Regions from separate parts of the Mesorhizobium sp. BHscii genome, predicted to be linked through region 2. Evidence: predicted binding sites of a transcription regulator. Region 2 holds the regulator's gene; the other holds the start of a gene.

Region 1 (7,161 bases), on a different contig from region 2:
CAATGGCATGCGGATCGATTTTTCTCCCACGAGTTGGGGCAGGGTGGTGGCCGTCACCGTTGTCGGTACCGCGGTCTGCATCGCCGCCGCCTTCTTCGTCGATTCCTTCAATTTCCCGTATCTGTCGCCTGAAGCGCTGTGGCGGGCGAAACTCACCGATCTGCTGCTGCCGCTGGTGCTGGCCGGTTCGTTCCTGTCTTTCCTGATGTGGAAAATGCGTCAGCTGGCAATCGCGCAAAAGGAACTGACAATTGTCGCGGCGACCGACAGCCTGACAGCGGTGTTCAACCGCGGCGCGTTTTCAATGCTTGTCGAAGCCTATCTCGAGCAAGCTCGCAGCCATTCTGTCGCCAGCTCCGGCGCCTTGCTGATTGTCGACGCCGACCATTTCAAGTCCGTCAACGATCGCCTCGGCCACGACTGTGGCGATCAGGCCCTCAAGCTGATCGCCAAGACCATTCAAGACCAGCTGCGCGGCGCCGACATCGTCGGGCGAATTGGCGGTGAGGAATTCGCAGTCTTCCTTCCCGGCGCCGACCCATCGCATTCCTGGCTGGTCGCGGAGGGGATACGGCGCCGTATCCGCGAGGCGGATTTTTCCCCGGGCGGGCAACCCTGTCCCCTCTCGGTAAGCATCGGCGGCGTCGCCTTCAGCGGACCGACCACCTATGCCGACATGTTCGTTGTGGCGGATAAACACCTCTACAGGGCTAAATCAAACGGCCGCGACCAAGTCAGCTTCGAAGCAGCGGCATTGAGCGGTTTGCCGAACGGCGACCTGATGACGGTCCATTGAGGGCCGCGCCTGATACCCATGTCGGAAACCCGTCGAAGACGAATAGCATCTTCGGCGGGCCATAGTCGCAAAAGAGGCCTAGCCAGTCATGCGGCGTATCCGCCCTGGCCCCGCGCGACCGGCTTGACCGAGACTGCCGGTTGGGCCGAAGGCCAGAGAATGCCTGCCGCCGCCGCGAAGGTGATCATGGCATCGCGCGCCGCTTCGGGCGAGATCTCGCCGGCGCGTGCCGCCTCGCATGCCTTCACCGCCGCGCCATAGCTCAGGCGTCGCCGCGATGGCGGGAACTCGGTCAGGAACTCGTGCATGTCGAAGAGCGAAGCGATTATGCGCTTGTGGCCGGCGCCGACGGTAACGGCGACGGGGGTGAAGAGCATCGGGTCGTGCATTCTTGCCTCTCGAATTGGGCGGAGGTGACGGCGGACGCCGCTCTCCGATCTGAATCGGACGCCCAGAAACGCGGATTGCGGCATCAGGTTCCATGTTGCCGAGATTTGATTTTCGCCACCAAGCTCCGCCGCATGAGCGGCGTGCCGAAGAGGCAGCCTATTTCCACATGTCACGCATGCGGGCGCCAAGGTCGACGCGCACTTGCGGCTGGCGGCGCGGATCGTCCTTGGCCGGGACGCTCGCCCATGATGTCTGTTCGAAGGCGCCGAGGATCGAGGCCGGGATGAAGCGGGTGCGCGAGGCGTAAACGTGGCGATCGCCGCGCGCCGCCTGGCCGTGGACGAAAAAGCGCTGCGGCATGACCAGGTGCAGACCGTCCTTGGCCCGCGTCATCGCCACATAGAGCAGGCGGCGCTCCTCGTCGATATCCTCCTTCGAGCCGACGGCGAGATCGATCGGGATGCAGCCGTCGACGGTGTTGAGCACGAAGACGTTCTTCCATTCCTGGCCCTTGGCCGAATGGATGGTCGACAGGATCAGATAGTCCTCGTCGCGATGCGGTGGCCCGGCCTCGTCGCTGGTTGCATCCGGCGGATCGAGCGTCAGCTCGGTCAGGAAACGCTCGCGCGAGGCATAGCCCGAGGCGATCTGTTCGAGCTGCAGAATATCGGCCCGGCGCGTCGTTGCGTCCTCGTGGATGCGGTCGAGATGCGGCTCATACCAGAGCCTGACCTGTTCGAGATCAACAGGCCATTTTCCCGACCCGGTGCGAAGCTGCGAGAACAGCGCGACGAAGCCCGGCCAGTCGTCGGCGGCGCGTTGCGGCGGCCGGTAGCGCGCCAGCCCCATCGTTTCGTCGAGCGAAGTCGCCATGGTGTCGACGATCTGCGAAGCCGCCGAAGGGCCGATACCGGGCAAAAGCTGCAGCACGCGAAAACCGGCGACGCGGTCACGCGGGTTTTCGGCGAAGCGCAGCACCGCCAGCACGTCCTTGACATGGGCGGCGTCGAGGAATTTCAGCCCGCCGAACTTGACGAACGGGATGTTGCGGCGCGTCAGCTCGATCTCCAGCGGCCCGCTGTGGTGCGAGGCGCGAAACAGCACGGCCTGCGCTTTCAGCGCCGTGCCGGCCTCACGCTCGGTGAGGATAGCCTGGCAGACGTAACTCGCCTGCTCGGCTTCGTCGCGAACGCTGACCAGCCTCGGCTTTTCCGCCGATTTGCGCTCCGACCAGAGGTTCTTGGTAAAGCGCTCCGAGGCCTCGCCGATCACCGCATTGGCGGCGGCCAGGATGGTCTCGGTCGAGCGGTAGTTGCGCTCAAGCATGACGATCTCGGCCGGCTGCGCGAACTGTTTGGGGAAGTCGAGGATGTTGCGCACTTCCGCCGCTCGAAACGAATAGATCGACTGCGCATCGTCACCGACCACCGTCAGCCCGGAGCCGTCCGGCTTGAGCGCCGTGAGGATCGAGGCCTGCAGCCGGTTGGTGTCCTGGTATTCGTCGACCAGCACATGGTCGAAGCGCCCGCCCAGATGCGCTGATATCTCCGGCTCGCCGGCCATCTGCGCCCAGTAGAGCAACAGGTCGTCGTAATCGAGCACGTTCTGCGCCTGCTTGGTCTCGACATATCGGGCGAACAGCGTCTTAAGCTGTTCTGCCCAACTCGCGCACCAGGGAAACACCGAACCGAGAATCTCGCCGAGCGGCGCCTGCGCGTTGACGGCACGCGAATAGATCGCCAGGCACGTGCCCTTGGTCGGAAAACGGCCTTCGGTTTTGGAGAAGCCGAGTTCGTGCCGGGCGAGGTTCATCAAGTCGGCCGAATCCTCGCGGTCATGGATGGTGAAGGCCGGATCGAGGCCGATCTCCGGCGCATAATCGCGCAGCAGCCTGGCGCCGATGCCGTGAAACGTGCCGGCCCAGCTCAGCGCATCGGTGATGATGGAAGCGTCTCGGCCGAGCACCTCGCCGGCGATGCGTTCGACCCGCTTGGCCATTTCCGATGCGGCACGACGCGAAAACGTCATCAAAAGGATGCGCCTGGGGTCAGCGCCCCTGACGATCAGATGCGCGACGCGATGCGCCAGCGTGCTGGTCTTGCCGGAGCCGGCTCCGGCGATCACCAGTAGCGGCCCGGCGACCTTGCCGTCGCCATGCTCGACGGCAAGGCACTGCTCGGCATTCAGCTTCGCGAGATAGTCAGGCCGGAAGGTCGAATCACGGGCAGCGAGGTTCATTGCCCATCAAGCATCGTTTCCGCTTTGTTCGCAACGGTTTCGACGCGAAAGTTGCGATCGATGCGTCCGTTTCTACTGGCGCACCAGCCGATGAACTGGACTTAGCGCTCGGGCTCTACGCCCATTGCCGCCGACTGCCGCCGCAACGACTTGTCGTCATCGGGAGGCGGCAGCAACAGCGGATCGAAGTCGTCGGGCACCTCGTCAATGATTTCCCTGACTATACGGTAGGCCACGTAGACGGCGGCACCGGCTATGAGCAGACGGATCATGATTTTCTCCATTGGTGTGGACCAACCGAAGAGCCCGCGTTTTGTTCCTCGCTCTCTCGTTTTGTTCCCCGCTTTCCGAACGCCCCGAGCTCTGCCTGAGTGTGCAACCAAATCGGCACCGTCTCGTTTGCCCGATGACAGGAGGTTGCGATGAACAAGCTCTCAATTTTGCTGGCCCCGACCTGGCTCGTTTTGGCGGCAGCGCTGGCTGTCGCGGCTTGCGATAACAATATCCCACCGACAAAGGCCCCCGGCGCCGATCAAAACCCGCAAGTCGACCCTGCACCCAAGTCCACGTCAGGCGATGATCAACCCGGCACGCCGCCGGCGCAGTGATGGAACGCAGAAAAAGCGGCCGGCGCCGCTTGGGAGGGGGCGATGACGCCGGCCAGGCGGGTATCAGGTCCGCCGCATACATAGAGATAGCTGAGTCTTGCTGTTGCGTCATGGGGCGATCGCGGAAGACGACCGCGTTGGACAGTCAATCAACTGACAAATGTGACAAAACTGCCATTTTCAGATGCGAGAAGCCGCTGCTCGCAAGGCCGCGTCGTCGCAGCAGGTTCCCGGCCCAACCCGGGGCTGGCTCTCTGGTCCGGTGAGGCCGGCGATCGGATCTTTCCTCCCGCGGCATCAGGCAATCTGCCGCCGCCGGCCATTTTCATGCCTTATGCGGCCAACCGGCGCTCAAGCTCTTGCGAAGCGCTGACGTCCCGTGCAAAAGCGCGGCCATGCTGATCATTAACGACCTTTCGCTCCGCATGGCTGGACGCCTGCTTCTCGACCATGCCTCGCTGACCTTGCCGGCCGGCAGCAAGGCAGGCCTCGTCGGCCGCAACGGCACCGGCAAGACCACTTTGTTCAAGGCGATCACCGGCGACCTCGCCTCCGAGACCGGCTCGATCAGCCTGCCGAAGAACACGCGCATAGGCCAGGTGGCGCAGGAAGCGCCCGGCACCGAGGAGCCGCTGATCGAGATCGTGCTCAAGGCCGACCTGGAACGCTCCGCATTGATCGAGGAGGAAAAGTCGGCGACCGATCCGCACCGCATCGCCGACATCCACATGCGGCTGGCCGATATCGACGCCCATTCGGCCGAGTCGCGTGCCGCCACCATCCTCGCCGGCCTCGGCTTCGACGACGACGCCCAGCGACGGCCAGCCTCCTCGTTCTCCGGCGGCTGGCGCATGCGCGTCGCACTCGCCGCAGTGCTGTTTGCCGAGCCCGATCTGCTGCTGCTCGACGAGCCGACCAACTACCTCGACCTCGAAGGCACGCTGTGGCTGGAAAACTACGTGTCGAAATATCCGCACACCGTACTTCTGATCTCGCACGACCGCGACCTGCTCAACCGCGCCGTCAACTCGATCGTCCATCTCGACCAGAAGAAGCTGACTCTCTGGCGCGGCGGCTACGACCAGTTCGAACGCCAATACACCGAGCAGCGCGAATTGCAGGAGAAGGGCAGGGTCAAGCAGGAAGCCGCGCGCAAGCACATGGAATCCTTCGTCGAGCGCTTTCGGGCCAAGGCTTCCAAGGCGAGACAGGCGCAGTCGCGCATCAAGGCGCTGGAGAAGATGAAGCCGATCGCCGCAATTGTGAACGACAACGTGCGGCCGTTTTCCTTTCCCGAGCCGGTGAAGACGGTCGCCTCGCCGATCATCGCGCTGAACAACGTCAATGTCGGCTATACCGAGGGTCAGCCGATCCTGAAGAAGATGACGCTGCGCATCGACGCCGATGACCGCATCGCGCTGCTTGGTGCCAATGGCAACGGCAAGTCGACCTTCGCCAAGCTTCTGTCGGGCCGGCTGAAGCAGGAGACCGGCACCATGACGGTGGCGCCCGGGCTGAAGGTGGCGATCTTTGCCCAGCATCAGCTCGACGATCTCCGGCCGAACGAAAACGCCTATGAGCATGTCCGCCGGCTGATGCCGGAAGCGCCGGAATCGAAAGTGCGCGGCCGCGTCGCCCAGTTCGGCCTGACCACCGAAAAGATGAACACCGCCGCCAAGGACCTGTCGGGCGGCGAGAAGGCGCGACTGCTGATGGGCCTGTCGGCTTTCGAGGGCCCAAACCTGTTCATCCTCGACGAACCGACCAACCATCTCGACATCGACAGCCGTGAATCGCTGATCCATGCGCTGAACGAGTTTCCCGGCGCCGTCATCCTGATCTCGCACGACCGCCATCTGCTCGAGGCAACGGCCGACCGCCTATGGCTGGTCAAGGATGGGACGGTCAATCCTTTTGACGGCGACCTCGATGACTACAAGACGCTGGTCACCGGTGTTTCCGGCGACCGCCGCGGCAAGCGCGAAGCCGAAAAAGCCTCGAAGGCCGACCGCCGCCGCGACGCGGCCGCACGCCGCGCCATCTTCGAGCCACTGGCCAAGGAAATCCGCGCCACCGAAGCGCTGATGGACCGCATCCGTAAGCGCATCGACTTGATCGAGGACGAACTCGCCAACCCAGCGGTCTATGAAAAGGACCCGTCGACGGCGACACGGCTGGCCAAGGAGCGCTCGCAACTGGCCCAGACGCTGGCCGCCCATGAGGAAAAATGGCTGTCGATGTCGGCGGAATACGAGGAAGGCACGGCGGAGTAGCGCCATCTGGCCCTACACGCCGCCGCCATAAACGGCTAGTTTGGCCCTATGAATCAGCACGCCAAGCTCAGGATCGGCCATTCGGCCTGTCCGCATGATTGCCCTTCGACCTGCGCGCTCGAGGTCGAGCTACTCGACAGCAAGCGCATCGGCCGCGTCCATGGCGCAAAGGCCAACACGTATACGTCAGGCGTCATCTGCGCCAAGGTCGCCCGCTATGCCGATCGCGTCCATCACCCCGACCGCTTGTTGAAGCCACTGATCCGCGCCGGCGCCAAAGGTGAGGGCGTCTGGAAGGAAGCGAGCTGGGAGGCCGCACTCGACCTCGTCGCCGAAAAATTCATTGCGGCCGAGGCAAAATGCGGCTCGGAGACGGTCTGGCCCTATTACTATGCCGGCACGATGGGGCTGGTGCAGCGCGACGGCATCGAGCGGCTGCGCCACGCGAAAAAGTACTCCGGCTTCTTCGGTTCTATCTGCACCAATCTGGCTTGGACCGGCTGGATGATGGGCGCCGGGGCGTTGCGCGGTCCCGACCCGCGCGAGATGGCCAAGTCCGACTGCGTGGTGATCTGGGGCACCAATGCCGTGGCCACCCAGGTCAACGTCATGACCCACGCGATCAAGGCGCGCAAGGAACGCGGCGCCAAAATCGTCGTCATCGACGTCTACGAGAATGCGACGATGAAGCAGGCCGATCTCGGCCTGGTGCTGAAGCCCGGCACCGACGGCGCGCTGGCCTGCGCGGTGATGCATGTGCTGTTCCGTGACGGCATGGCCGACCGCGCCTATTTGGAAAAATACACCGACGACCCCCACGGTCTGGAAGCGCATCTTCGGACGAGGACGCCGCAAT
Region 2 (7,161 bases):
TCCTTGATGCCAAGTTCGCCCAAAACCTCATGTGCGGTCTTCTGCATGATCTTGGCGCGCGGATCGTAGTTCTTGTAGACGCGGTGGCCAAAGCCCATCAACCGGAACGGATCGTTCTTGTCCTTGGCGCGGGCGATGAATTCCGGGATGTGGTCGACATGGCCGATCTCGCCCAGCATGTTCAAGGCCGCTTCGTTGGCGCCGCCATGAGCCGGTCCCCACAGGCAGGCGATGCCGGCGGCGATGCAGGCAAACGGGTTGGCGCCCGACGAGCCGGCGAGGCGAACGGTCGAGGTCGAGGCGTTCTGCTCGTGATCGGCATGCAGGATGAAGATGCGCTCCATCGCACGCGCCAGCACCGGATTGATCTTGTATTCCTCACACGGCACGGCAAAGCACATATGCAGGAAGTTGGCCGCGAAATTCAGCTCGTTCTTCGGGTAAATGAAGGGTTGGCCGATGTGGTACTTATAAGCCATCGCCGCGATCGTCGGCATCTTGGCGATCAGCCGCATCGACGCGACCATGCGCTGGTAGGGGTCCGAGATGTCGGTGGAATCGTGATAGAAGGCTGACAGCGCGCCGACCACGCCGCACATCACCGCCATCGGGTGCGCGTCGCGGCGAAAGCCGGTGAAGAAGCGCGACATCTGCTCGTGCACCATGGTGTGGCGCGTCACCCGGTAATCGAAATCGTCCTTCTGCGCCTTGGTCGGCAATTCGCCGTAGAGCAAGAGGTAGCAGACTTCGAGGAAGTCGCCATGCTCGGCCAACTGGTCGATCGGATAGCCGCGATGCAAAAGGATGCCGGCATCGCCATCAATGAAGGTGATTTCCGACTCGCAGCTTGCCGTCGAAGTGAAGCCGGGATCATAAGTGAACGCCCCGGTGGTGCTGTAAAGCGAGCCGATATCGATGACGTCCGGTCCGACCGAGCCGCTTCGCACCTTGAGCTCGTGAGTTTTGCCGCCGAATTCAAGCTTCGCAGTCGACGCGTGGGTTTTGCCGCCAAATTCCATTTTTGTCGCAGCTTCGGACATTGCAAACTCCTTTAGGTTTTTCTCATGCCGGCAAAGGCGAAATATCTGCAACGCAACACTTCGAAAGCACCGGAGTTCGCGCGTTTGCGCCCGCAATTGGATTTGCGTGCCAAATTGGGCCAAGGCCTAATGTTGCACTGCGAAACCCACCTTTCAATGCCAATCTTCTTGGGCCAGTTTTGCTAATCGATTTGATCCGCGACGCGCGCCAGGCTTTCCTCGCGGCCAAGCACGGCAAGCACGTCGAACACGCCCGGCGAGGTGCTTTTGCCGGTGAGCGCGGCGCGCAAGGGTTGGGCCACAGCGCCGAGCTTATGGCCGCCGGCCACCGCATATCCCCGGATCGCAGCCTCCGCTGCTTCGGCCGTCCAGTCGCCTGAAATCGCCTTCAGCGCCGCATGAGCACCCCGCAGGATCTCGCGCGCATCACCGCCGAGCAGCGCCGCCGCCTTCTCGTCGATCCGCAGCGGTCGCTCGACAAACAGGAAGGCGGCACCGTCGGCCAGCTCGACCAGTGTCTTGGCCCGCTCCTTTAAGCCGGGCAGGGCGGCGAGCAACTGCGCCTTGCGCGTGTCGTCGAGGCGCGTTGCGATCGCCGGGCCGCCTTCCAGATAGGGCAAAGTGGCGATGAAGATATCGAGCAATTCGGCGTCGTTCATGCGGCGCATATGCACGCCGTTCAGCGCCTCGAGCTTGGCGAAGTCGAAGCGGGCGGCCCCCTTGTTGACGTCGCCGATGTCGAACCAGGCAATCATGTCGGCGATCGACATGACCTCGTCGTCGCCGTGGCTCCAGCCAAGCCGCGCCAGGTAGTTGAGCAGTGCCTCAGGCAGGTAGCCCATGGCACGATAGGCTTCGACGCCTAGCGCACCGTGCCGCTTCGACAGCTTGGCACCGTCGGCGCCATGGATCAGCGGGATATGCGACATCGACGGCACGTCCCAGTCCATGGCTCGATAGATCACCATCTGGCGGGCGGCATTGGTCAGATGGTCGTCGCCGCGGATGATGTGGGTGATGCCCATGTCATGGTCGTCGACGACGACGGCATGCATATAGGTCGGATTGCCGTCCGAGCGCAGGATGATGAAATCGTCGAGATCCTTGTTGGGGAAGCGGACTTCGCCCTGCACGCGGTCATGCACCACCGTCTCGCCGCCGGCCGGCGCCTTGATGCGGATCGCGCCCTTGGCGCCGGCCGGCGCCTCCGACGGGTCGCGGTCGCGCCAGCGGCCGTCATACCGAGGAGGCAGCCCCTTGGCACGCGCGCTCTCGCGCATCGCCTCCAACTCGGCCGGCGTCGCATAGCAGTAATAGGCTTTGCCGAGCCGCACCAGCTCCTCGGCGACCGCGCGGTGGCGCGGCGCGCGCTCGAGCTGCGATACCGGCTCGCCGTCCCAGGTGAGGCCGAGCCAGGCGAGCCCATCGAGAATGGCAGCGGTTGCCGCATCGGTCGAACGCTCGCGATCGGTGTCCTCGATCCGCAGCAGCATCTTGCCGCCAGTGTGTTTCGCATACAGCCAGTTGAACAGCGCCGTGCGCGCCCCGCCAATATGCAGGAAGCCGGTGGGAGAGGGGGCAAAACGGGTGACGACCTTGTCGGACATAGAACTCTCAGGCAAGCGCAGGAACGGATGTGGTTGCGCGGACTTTCGCGCGTCGCGCGTTCATGTAGCATAGGAGGTCAAGGGTGCAAGGGGCAGACCCGATGGCTGGACCAGGCCGGGGCGTGGACGAGAGCGAGGGCGCGATCACAAGCGTCAGCGAACGATCGCTGTTTGCCGACGTTCCTCACGCCGAGCCGCTAGCCGCTTTGCTGCCTGCATCGCACCCGGCCACCCAGTCTCTTTCGCCGGACCGCTCCGCGCCAATACCGGCTCCACAACCGGGGCCCGTCATTCGTTTCCGCCGACAGCTTAGCCATCTTTCACCATCCGGTATCCGCAACAGCATGGCCTCGGCAGCCGGCCTGGAACTCGACCGCGGCGTCGCCTTCCTGCTGGTGCCGGTTTTTCTGGCGTGCGGGGTGATCGTCTATTTTTCGCTTACCGTCGAACCGGACTTTCCGCAGCCCATTGCCGTCGTGGTCCTCACGGCGTTGTGTGCGGCTGTCACGCGCTCATGGCGCAAGACGCATCTGTGCTTCATGGCAGCGTTGCTGTGCGCACTCGGTGTTCTCGCCGCCAAGGTTGAAACCTGGCGCGCGGGAACGCAGATGCTCGGTTCGGAAATCCAGACCCAGCTCACCGGCCGTGTCGTTAGGCTCGATCAGATGGCGAACGGCCGGATCAGGCTGACCATCGACGTGATGTCGACCGCCCGGCCGACACTGCGTTATGCACCGGGACGTGTCAGGGTTTCGGCACGCAAAATTCCCGCTGAGATGACTGCAGGCTCGGTGGCAACCGGTTATGTGCGGCTTTTGCCTCCGACTGGCCCGGTTAGGCCGGACAGTTATGACTTCTCCTTTGACAGCTATTTCGCCGGTATCGGTGCCAGTGGCTTTTTCCTCAGCAATCCGAAGATCGTCGTTTCCGAGGATGCGCCGTTCGCCGCGCGCCTTTCTTCCTCGATCGAAAAGGCGCGCGAAAACATTGCCGACCATATCAGGGACAGCATTGGTGGCGCCGAGGGGGAGATTGCCGCCGCACTGATCATCGGTGTGCGTGCCGGCATTCCCGAAGAGATAAACGAATCGATGCGGCGCACCGGCATCTACCACATCATCTCGATTTCCGGCCTGCACATGGCGCTTGTCGCCGGCACGATCATGGGATTGCTGCGCGGCGCCTTTGCGCTGTTTCCCGATTTTTCGTCACGCCGGCCGGTCAAGAAATATGCGGCTGCTGCCGCACTCCTTTCCATCGCTGCGTATCTCATTTTTTCCGGTATCGTGGTCGCGGCTGAACGCAGCTTCATCATGCTGGCGGTAATGCTTGTCGCCGTGCTGTTCGACCGAGCGGCACTTACCATGCGCAATCTGACGATTTCTGCCATCGCCGTCATCGTCGTGTCGCCGCACGAGGTGGTCGGCCCAAGCTTCCAGATGTCCTTCGCCGCGACTGCTGCTCTCGTGGGCGCCTATGCCGGATGGTCCGACTATCGTGCCGACAGGGCCACGGCGCCGCCACAGCGACGGTCGCCGGTCGCTTTCGTCACGCGAAAACTCGCCGCTGGGACAGGGACCATCGCAATGACCTCCATCATTGCCGGCAGCGCCACCGCGCTCTTCGCCATCTGGCACTTCCAGCGCGTATCGCCGCTTAGCCTGTTCGCCAATCTGGCGGTCATGCCAATCGTCACGGTCGTCATGTTCCTGGCCGTCCTCAGCGCTCTGGCAATGCCTTTCGGCTTCGACGGACCTTTCCTCTACATGATGGGCAAGGGACTGACGGCCATGATCGCAATATCGGGATGGATTTCCGAGCGGTCGCCGGTCGATGCAGTCGGGCTGATCTCGTTGCAGTCGGTTCTGCTGGTGACGGTCGCCCTGGTCATCGCTACGATGGCGACGACATGGTTGCGGCTTGCGGCACTTCCCTTTGCGCTCGCCGGCCTGCTGACGATTTCCGACACGCGCGCCCCCGATGTGCTGATTTCGGAAGATGCGCATCTGGTGGCGCTGCCGATCGGCGGCGGCGAACTTGCCGTCAACCGGGTGCGTTCGAACGAATTCACCACCGACAACTGGAAACATGCGCTGGTTTCAGCGACCATTGTCGAGCCGGAAACATTCGAAAAAGGAGACGTGCGGTTCGACATCGCCGACCCGGCCGACCTGCCGCCTGGAGCGCCCTTCTACTGCACTGCCGGCCTGTGCCTCGCCCGGCACCCGTCCGGCGCGATCATCGCACTCGCCGACGACCGCAAAACCGCACGGCCAGCCTGTGCCTTTGCGGATTTGATCGTCATCGACGATGCCACAGCCTATTATAATCCCTGCCGCAATCCGCTGGTTCTCGTCGTCACCAAACGGCAGCTCGCTCGCATGGGCAGTGCCGCCGTCTTCTTCGATCCGCTATCAGCGACGACGCGCGCAGAAATCCGTTTTGCCGTCAGACAGCCATATAGGCCTTGGCACGAGCAGCGGAGATTTTCGCGCGAGGCGAGGGGCTTGCCGCCATACCGCAGGGCCGAGAAACCCAAGAAGCCTGCCGCTCAGTAACGCCGGATCAGTCCGACGAGCTTGCCTTGCACCTTGACCCGGTCCGGCCCGAAGATGCGCGTCTCATAGGCCGGATTGGCGGCTTCCAGTGCGATCGAGGCGCCCTTGCGGCGGAACCGCTTCAGCGTCGCTTCCTCCTCGTCGACCAATGCGACGATGATCTCGCCAGGCTGGGCGGTGTCGGCGTTGCGGATGATGACCGTGTCGCCGTCGAAAATGCCGGCCTCGATCATCGAATCACCCTTGACCTCCAGCGCGTAGTGCGTGCCGCCGGTGATCATGTCCGGTGGTACCGAGATCGAATGCGTCTGGTGCTGGATGGCGTCGATCGGCACACCGGCAGCGATGCGGCCCATCACCGGTATGGAGATGGTGGCAACGACGTCGTCGTCATTGCCGGCCGCGGGCAGGCGCGAAGGCGCCGGTTTGATCTGTCGTCCGAGGCTGCCCTGCCCAAGGCTGCCCTGAATGACGCTTGGCGAGAATTTGCGAGCCGCATTGAGGCCGGGCGCGATCGAATCGGGCAGGCGCAGCACCTCCAGCGCGCGGGCCCGGTTGGGCAGGCGGCGAATGAAACCGCGCTCCTCCAGCGCCGTGATCAGCCGATGGATCCCCGACTTCGAGGCGAGGTCGAGCGCTTCCTTCATCTCGTCGAACGAGGGCGGAATGCCGCTTTCCTTCAGCCGCTCGTGGATGAACATCAGCAGTTCATGTTGTTTGCGTGTCAGCATCGCGACCCCCAACAGAATCAGAAAAACAAACCCAGAACAAACACTATCTGTTCCAGTTGTGTTCCGCAACCGTTTAAAGTTTAATGAATGTGTTGACGTTTTGTTCAGCGTAGCATCAGCACGCTGCACGCGGCGCCCGTCGCGGCTGGGGGAGCGAATGGCTCGCGCACGATCAGCCCGTTGGCGTCGGCCAGCATTTTGAGCATCGAGGAATCCTGGACGCCGAACGGGGTCGCCAGTGGCGTGCCGGCTTCTTCCTTCACCACCGCGCGTACATAGTCCTGCCTGAGATCGTTGGCCGGCATGGCGGCGCCGAGCCGCGCCTGACGCATGTCCTGCCGGAAGGCGCGGCCGCCGAGCCGCGCAAGCAGCGGCTTCAGAAAGAGCTGCGTGCAGACCAGGCTCGCCACCGGATTGCCAGGCAGGCCGATGCAGCGGATGTCGCCCAGCCGCCCGAACATCAACGGCTTGCCAGGCCGCATGGCGATTTTCCAGAAATCGAGCGTCATGCCTTCACCGGTCAGCACGTCATGGACCAGGTCATGGTCGCCGACCGAGGCGCCGCCCAGCGTGACAATGACGTCGGCGCCTGCGTCGACCGCTTGTTTCACCAGCGTGGCGATCGCCTCCTTGCGGTCGGGGGCGATGCCGAGATCGAGCGCGCTGGCGCCGACCGAGCGGGCCGCGGCGGCGACGCCATAGGCATTGGACGAGATGATCTGGTCGGGGCCAAGGTCGCTGCCCGGCGGCAGCAATTCGTCGCCGGTGGCGATGATGGCGATCAGCGGCCGTTTCACCACGCTGACCTGCGGGTGGTTGGCCGACGCCGCCAGCGACAATGCCGCCGGATCAAGCGGGCGGCCTTTCTCCAGCAGGATGTCGCCCTTCGAGAAATCGAGCCCGAGGCAGCGGATGTTGCGGCCTTCAACCGTCGACGCGGTCACTTCGACGCTGCCGCCGCCGAGATCCCTGGCATTCTCCTGGATGACGATGGTGTCGGCGCCTGCAGGAAGCGGCGCGCCGGTGAAGATGCGCACGGCCTGCGCCGGGCCGACTGTTCCGGCAAAGCCGCGTCCGGCCGGCGCCATGCCGATCACCGAAAGTCTTGCGGGCACGGACGCTACGTCCTCGGCCCGCACGGCATAGCCGTCCATAGCGGACGCGTTGAACGGCGGCTGGGTGCGAAGCGCCAGAAGCGGCTCCGCCAGCACGCGGTCGGCGGCGT

What was found. The regulator LexA, encoded in region 2, represses DNA repair genes until DNA is damaged. The targets are predictions, from matches to a motif close to TGTTCNNNNTGTGTTCNG.
Region 1: a site for LexA is predicted at 3,439-3,456, ahead of ACWTU7_RS00035 (ATP-dependent helicase). Genes of this name have one in related genera too.

Annotation. Positions count from the first base shown of each region.
Region 1 is NZ_JBSPKW010000001.1:2,954-10,114, reverse strand. Features, by position in the region: gene ACWTU7_RS00045 (GGDEF domain-containing protein) at 8-796, shown strand; gene ACWTU7_RS00040 (DUF982 domain-containing protein) at 883-1,185, opposite strand; gene ACWTU7_RS00035 (ATP-dependent helicase) at 1,343-3,424, opposite strand; gene ACWTU7_RS00030 (hypothetical protein) at 3,526-3,696, opposite strand; gene ACWTU7_RS00025 (hypothetical protein) at 3,847-4,032, shown strand; gene ACWTU7_RS00020 (ATP-binding cassette domain-containing protein) at 4,428-6,305, shown strand; gene ACWTU7_RS00015 (molybdopterin-containing oxidoreductase family protein) at 6,354-7,161, shown strand, end outside.
Region 2 is NZ_JBSPKW010000018.1:114,459-121,619, forward strand. Features, by position in the region: gene gltA (citrate synthase) at 1-1,040, opposite strand, end outside; gene gltX (glutamate--tRNA ligase) at 1,223-2,647, opposite strand; gene ACWTU7_RS22995 (ComEC/Rec2 family competence protein) at 2,749-5,205, shown strand; gene lexA (transcriptional repressor LexA) at 5,199-5,936, opposite strand; gene ACWTU7_RS23005 (molybdopterin molybdotransferase MoeA) at 6,041-7,161, opposite strand, start outside.